2 regions of the Methylocella sp. genome follow, and region 2 is predicted to be linked to the other one. Evidence: riboswitches for the same ligand, from Rfam matches in the RefSeq annotation. Region 2 holds a riboswitch; the other holds the start of a gene.
What was found. Region 2 has a riboswitch for cobalamin ahead of metE (5-methyltetrahydropteroyltriglutamate--homocysteine S-methyltransferase). Riboswitches for the same ligand answer to the same signal wherever they lie in the genome.
Positions count from the first base shown of each region.

Region 1: another riboswitch for cobalamin. It lies ahead of ACILRB_RS05890 (TonB-dependent receptor plug domain-containing protein); the one in region 2 lies ahead of metE (5-methyltetrahydropteroyltriglutamate--homocysteine S-methyltransferase).

Region 1 covers NZ_JBGAHM010000008.1:67,016-70,413, forward strand. Annotated here, with positions in the region: gene ACILRB_RS05890 (TonB-dependent receptor plug domain-containing protein) at 1-1,732, opposite strand, end outside; cobalamin riboswitch at 1,837-2,029, opposite strand; gene ACILRB_RS05895 (histone deacetylase family protein) at 2,223-3,260, shown strand; gene ACILRB_RS05900 (hypothetical protein) at 3,280-3,398, opposite strand, start outside.
Region 2 covers NZ_JBGAHM010000002.1:48,199-51,596, forward strand. Annotated here, with positions in the region: gene ACILRB_RS01505 (hypothetical protein) at 1-474, shown strand, start outside; gene ACILRB_RS01510 (chromate transporter) at 471-1,055, shown strand; gene ACILRB_RS01515 (chromate transporter) at 1,080-1,610, shown strand; cobalamin riboswitch at 1,675-1,890, shown strand; gene metE (5-methyltetrahydropteroyltriglutamate--homocysteine S-methyltransferase) at 2,002-3,398, shown strand, end outside.

The DNA.
Region 1 (3,398 bases), on a different contig from region 2:
TCGCCTGCAGCGTCGCCGTCAGGCTGACCTTGTCGCGCGGGCGGCGCAGCAGGAACAGATCGTCGTCCTCGTTGATCGCCACCGTATAGGTGTAGTTGGCGACCACGCTGAAGCCGTCGAAGGGCGAAAGGCTCATGAAGCTTTCGAGGCCCTGGGTGCGCGCCTGGCCGACGTTCACATAGGACGTGAAGGTGCTGTTAAAGTCGATGAGATTTTTGATGTCGTTGTTGAAATAGGTCGCGCCGAAGGAGATGCGGCCCGGCAGCAGCGTCTGCTCGACGCCGGCGTCCCAGCCGACGCTGGTCTCGGGGCCGAGATCCGGGTTGCCGTAGAAATTGAACGCCGGATAATTATTGTAGAGCTGGTCGAGCGACGGCGCCTTGAAGCCCGTGCCGACGCTCGCCTTGAGCTTCGTGCCGGTTTCGGGAAACAGCAGCGCCGGCGCGACGCGGAAGGTGGCGCGGCCGCCGAACTGGTCGTTGGCGTCGTAGCGCACGCTGGCGGCGTTGAACAGGCGGCCGCCGAAATCGGATTGCAGCGTGACATAGCCGGCGGTGTCGCCGTTCGCCGCCCACAGCGGACTGCTGTTCGAGACGCGATTGGATTCGCGTTCGGCGCCGAAGATCAGCGTCTGCCCCTCGATCACGTTGAACCGGCCGAGATAATCGACCTTCACGCGCGAGCCGCTGTACAGGTTGCGCGAAATCGGATCGAAATTCGGGTCCATGACGTTGCGCGCGTAATCGACATAGGAGACGCCGACCGTATTGTCGAAGCGCCCGTCGAGCAGGGAGGCGTGGACGAAGACGCGGCTGAAGTTCTGGTTGGTGAAGCTGCCGGTCAGCATGCTTTGCGGGCCGACGAAATCGTCGCTCGTCGACCAGAGAGTCGCATTGGTGTAGCGCCCGACGAGACCGACGTCGAAGATCTCCGTGAGCTTCGCGCCGAGCCTGACCGAGAAGGTGCTGTTGTCATAGATGTTCGGATTGATCCCGCGCCCGGGCGGCACGAGGTTTTGCGGCGTCACCTCGACGTCGTTCGAGTAGAAATGGCCGTAGCCCAGGAAATAGCTGATGCGGTCGGTCGAGCCCGACACGCGGCCGAACTGGTTGAACAGGCCGAAGGATCCGGCCTCCGCGGTGACCTTGGCCTTCATCGGGCCCTCGCCCGGATCGGTGATGATGTTGACGACGCCGCCGATCGCGTCCGAGCCGTAAATGCCGCTCTGCGGCCCGCGCAGCACTTCGATCTGCGAGACGTCGAAATTGAGCACATGGGCGAAATCGAACGAGCCGTTCGGCGTCGACGGGTCGCTCACGTCCATGCCGTCGATCAGCACCTTGGTGTGATTCGAATTCGTGCCGCGGATGAACACCGAGGTCTGGCCGCCGGGCCCGCCAGTCTGCGCCACGTTGAGGCCTGGCAGGTCGCGCAGGGAATCCGGCAGGAGCCGCTGCTGGCGCGCCTCGATCTCTTCGGAGGTCACGACCGACACGCTGGTGCCGAGATCGCCTTTGGGCGTCGGCACGCGCGTCGCGCCGACGACCAGGATCTCCGGCAGTTCGGCCGGCTGCGCGGCCGCGGGCGCCGCGTCCTGCCGGGCGAGCGCCTGCGCGTCGGCGTCCGGCGAGACGCCTTGCGCGGCGGCGGCGGAGCCCAGGGCAAGAAGGGAGAGGGAAGATAACAGGAGGCGCCGGCGCGCGGCCGGCGAAAACAGGGAAAGACGGGTCATGGGCCTGCGGCGACGTGGTTGCGCGTCACTGCGAGCCAAGGCCGGCGCGGCGCCCTTGCGGGCGTGCGCCTGTCTCCGCCGGGGCACCCCGCCCGACGCGCCCGCGCGTGACCACGGTCGATGGCAGGTCTCCTGGCTCGCGGGTCGTCGCTTCGCGCCGCCTTCCCGGTTTCCCAGTGGCGTCCTGGCGCGTCGCTCGCCGCTTACAGTTGCGGGGGCAGCCGCGGAATTGAGCGCAAGGCCCGCACCGCGTTCCCTTTTGATCCCTTGACGGGAACCATCGAACGGATGATGGCGGAGCTTCACGGAAGCGTCAACGCGGCCGCGGCGGCGCGCCGCAAAGACGCGCGCAAGCGTGGCGCCGCGGGCACAGCGCAGGCCTTGCGCGCACCGTCATCAAGCCGTGACAAGTCCCCGGCGGCAGGGCTAGATTGACGCCGCCGCGCAAGGCGGCGCACCGAAGCTCGATCGAACGGGCCGGCGACGAAAAATGAACAGGCGCTCCTTTCTGCGGCTCGGCCTCGCCGGCGCGTTCGTCGCGGCCCGGCCGCCCGGGTTGGAGGACGCCGCAGGGAGAACGCCGGTGAAGACGCTGTTCGTCACCCATCCCGCCTTTCTCGAACACAAGCCGGGCGTCGGCCATCCCGAGCGGCCCGAACGCGTCTCCTGCGTCGAGGCGGCGCTCGCGGCCCCGGCCTTCGACGGCCTATGCCGCGCCGAGGCTCCGCTGCGCGACGACGTCGAGGCGGCGATCCTGCGCGCCCATGGCCCCGAGCATCTTTTGCGCGTCAAGGCGGTGGCGGGGGCCGGCGAATTTCCCTACGCCTTCGACGGCGACACGTCAGTTTCGACCGGCTCCTTCGAGGCCGCCTATCGCGCCGTCGGCGCCGGGCTCCTCGCCGTCGACCGGCTGTTCGACCCCGCGCGCGAGACGGTCAACGCCTTTCTCGCCGTGCGCCCGCCCGGCCATCACGCCGAGCGCGGCCGCGTCATGGGCTTCTGCCTGTTCAACAACGTCGCCTGCGCCGCGCTCTATGCGCGCAAGCGCCATGGCGTCGGCCGCGTCGCCATCGTCGATTTCGACGTGCACCATGGCAATGGCACGCAGCAGATCTTCTGGGAGGACCGCGACGTCTTCTTCGGCTCGACGCATCAGATGCCGCTGTTTCCCTATACGGGCGAAGTCTCGGAGACCGGCGTCGGCAATATCGTCAACGCGCCGCTGCGCGCGGGCGACGGCGGCGACCGTTTCCGGGAGGCGATGGCGGCGCGCATCCTGCCCGCGCTCGACGTCTTCCGGCCGGACCTGATCCTCATTTCGGCGGGCTTTGACGGACATTTCGCCGATCCGCTCGGCGACCTGCGCCTGCGCGAGGAGGATTTCGCCTGGATCACGATGAAGCTCCTCGACGCGGCCGACCGGCTCTGCCACGGGCGGATCGTGTCCTTCCTCGAAGGCGGCTACAGCCTCGACGCGCTGGAGCGCGCCAGCGCCGCCCATGTCGGGGCTCTGATGCAGGCGGGTTGAGGGCGGGGCGGGCCGCGCCCTATTCGTCGTCCTCGGGGTCGCCCTGCGGCATCAGCATCACCGCCATGGCCATCTGCAGCCCGCCGAAGGTGAAGCAGAAGGACGCGCACAGGATGAACATCCACAGCCAGCGCTGCG
Region 2 (3,398 bases):
ATCCTGCCGCTCAAGGCCAGCGTCGGCGGCCTGCGGCGGCTCTATTCGCACAATTGCGTCCTCGCCACGCCGCAGCTCGAGATCGAGCAGGGCCTCGCCCATATCGCCAGCGTGTTTCCCTGCCTCGACGCGCTCGTGAAATCCTCGAACGGGGCGCCGCTGCGCCTCGTCAACGACCTTCCCGTCGAGGAGATCATGGTCGAGCCCGGCCGCCTCGACTTCGGCCACAGGCTCGACGCCAAGGCGACCATCGCGCTGTGGCGCAACCGCTCGACCGAAACCTCGCTCATCGGCGAATTCGCCTTCCAGGCGAAGTTCGAGAGCTATGACGGGCTGAGCGACAAGGCGAAGGCGCGCTCGGAGGCGTTCTTCATGGAGCTGCAGCGCGACGCGCCCGAATGGGTCGCGCTCGGGACCACCAAGACGGCCGTCGTCTACCAGTTCGGCGGCCGCCCGGAGTGCGGCCGCGAATGACGGACCGCCCCGCCCCGGCCCCCGCTCGCGCCGCGCCGCCCGCCGCCGCGCCCTCGCTTGGAAAAATCTTCGCGGTCTTTTTCGTGATCGGCGCGACGAGCTTCGGCGGCGGCGTCGTCGCCTATCTGCGCGCGGCGCTGGTCGAGCGCGAAGGCTGGCTCGACGACGAAAGCTTCCTCGCCGCGCTCGAGGTCGCGCAGGCGCTGCCGGGCCTCAACGCCACCAACATGAGCGTCATCGTCGGCGAGCGGCTGCGCGGCGTCCCCGGCGCGGCGGCGGCCTTCGCCGGCATGACCCTGCCGGGCGCGACGCTGCTCATGACGCTCGGCGCGCTCTACGCCGCGCATATGGGAAATCCGGTGGTGAACGCCGCGCTCGCCGGAATCGGCGCCGCCGCCGTCGGCCTGCTCGCGGCGACCACGCTGCAGATCGGCCGCAAGCAGCTTTCGGGCGCGCTCGACGTGGCCATCGCGCTCCTCACCCTGTTCATGGTGAGCGGCCTGCATCTCTCCCTGATGATCGTCATCCTTACGGTCGGGCCCCTCGCCGTGCTGCTGCGCCGGCCGCGCGGCGGGGCGTGACGCGAAGGCCCCCGGAAAGCAGCCATGAACTTCGGACTGAATTTCGCTGTGCTCAGCGTGTTCTCGCTGCTCTCGGTGCTCGCCGTCGGCGGCGGCGCGGCCGTGCTGCCCGAGATGAAGACGCTCATCGTCGAGCAGCGCCACTGGCTGACGGAAAGCGAATTCCGCGACGTGTTCGGCCTCGGCCAGATGGCGCCGGGGCCGAACATGCTGATGGTGCTCGTCATCGGCTATCGCGTGTCGGGCCTTTTCGGCGCGCTTCTCGCCTTCGTCGGCTTCTTTTTGCCGGCGAGCGTCATCGCCTTCTGCGCCTCGCGCCTGTGGGACCGTTTCGAGGGCTCGCCCTGGCGCGCCGCGCTGCAGAAGGGCATGGCCCCGCTCGTCGTCGGGCTGATGGCCGCGGGCGTCGTCTCGATCGGCCGCACGGCGGTCACGGACGCGACCCAGGCGGCGCTGGCGTCTGCGACCTGCGCCGCCATGCTGCTCCTGACGCGCGTCAACCCCGCCCTGTTCGTGCTCGCCGGCGGCGTGATCTGCGTGCTCCTCAGGCCGTGACGCATATTCGGCATGGCGACATAAAGATATCGTTATATCGACTTGACGCGGCCGCGTTTTACGGCCAGTCTTGCGCCGTCGTGGTTCTCCGGGCCTGCCTCAGGCGCCGGAGCTAAGAGGGAATCCGGTGAGCCGCAAGGCGAGGCCGGAGCTGCCCCCGCAACTGTAAGCGGCGAGCCTGTCGTCCATCTCGCGCCACTGAAGCCGCACGGCTTCGGGAAGGCCGGACGCAGGCCGTGACCCGTGAGCCAGGAGACCTGCCGCGACAGCATAGTCGTCCCTGGGCGGGGTGTCCCAGCGGCGCGCTTGCGCGTCCGCCGGCGGCCCGCCGCGCGGAATCTCGCCTGCGTCCGCTCGGTCTTCGCCCCCAATGTTCATTGGGGTTGAGCCGATGTCTTCCGTTTCTCCTGTCTCCGTTTCTTCCGTCGCCGAACGTCTTCTGCCCGTGAGCGCGCTCGGCGCGCCGCGGATCGGCCCGCGCCGCGAGCTCAAGGCCGCGCTCGAAGCCTACTGGTCCGGCAAATCCGGCGCCGACGCCCTGCTCGCGGCCGCGGCCGGGCTTCGCGCCGCGAACTGGGCGCGCCAGCAGGCGCTCGGCGTCGACGTCATTCCGTCGAACGACTTCTCGCTCTACGACCATGTGCTCGACGTCAGCGCCATGGTCGGCGCCGTGCCCGAGGCCTATGGCTGGACCGGCGGGCCGGTGCCGCTCGACGTCTATTTCGCCATGGCGCGCGGCCGCGGCGAGAGCGCCTGCGGCCATGGCGCGCACGCCCATGGGCCGGGCGCGCCGGCGCTCGAAATGACCAAATGGTTCGACACCAACTATCATTATCTCGCGCCGGAATTTTCGCGCGGGCAGGCGTTCGCGCTGACCTCGGCGAAGCCCGTCGACGAATATCTCGAGGCGAAGGCGCTCGGCGTCGAGACCCGGCCCGTGCTGCTCGGGCCCGTGACCTATCTCAAGCTCGGCAAGTCGAAGGACGCCGCGCTCGATCCGCTGTCGCTGCTCGACGGGCTTCTGCCGGTTTACGCCGAAATCCTGCGCCGCCTCGAGGACGCCGGCGCGCGCTGGGTCCAGATCGACGAGCCCTGTCTCGTGCTCGACCTCGACGACGCGACGCGGGCCGCGTTCGCCCGCGCCTATGAAACCCTCGCCGCCGCCGCGCCGACGCTGAAGATCATGCTCGCGACCTATTTCGGCGGCCTTGGCGACAATCTCGACCTCGCCCTCGGCCTGCCCGTCGCCGGGCTGCATCTCGATCTCGTCCGCGCGCCCGAGCAGCTCGCGCCGGCGCTGGAGAAGGCCCCGCCCGCGCTCACGCTTTCGCTCGGCGCGATCGACGGGCGCAACGTGTGGCGCGCCAGCCTGCCGAACATCCTCGACCTGATCGAGCCCGCGGTCGCCGCGCGCGGCGCGGACCGGCTTGAGATCGCGCCCTCCTGCTCGCTGCTGCATGTTCCGCTCGACCTCGAGCTTGAGGCCGACCTCGACCGCGACCTCAAGGAGTGGCTCGCCTTCGCGATCCAGAAGATGGCGGAGCTTTGCGTGCTGCGCCTCGCGCTGGTCGAAGGCCGCGCCGCCGCGGTCCGGCCGCTCGCCGAATCGGCCGCCGCCGTCGCCCGCCGCGCGGCGTCGGGCAAGGTTCACGACCGCGACGTGCAGAGGCGCGCGGCGGCGGCCGACGCCGCCATGACGCGCCGGCGCGGCGCGTTTGCGGCGCGCAAGCCGGTCCAGGACGCGACGCTCGGCCTGCCGCTCTTCCCGACGACGACGATCGGCTCCTT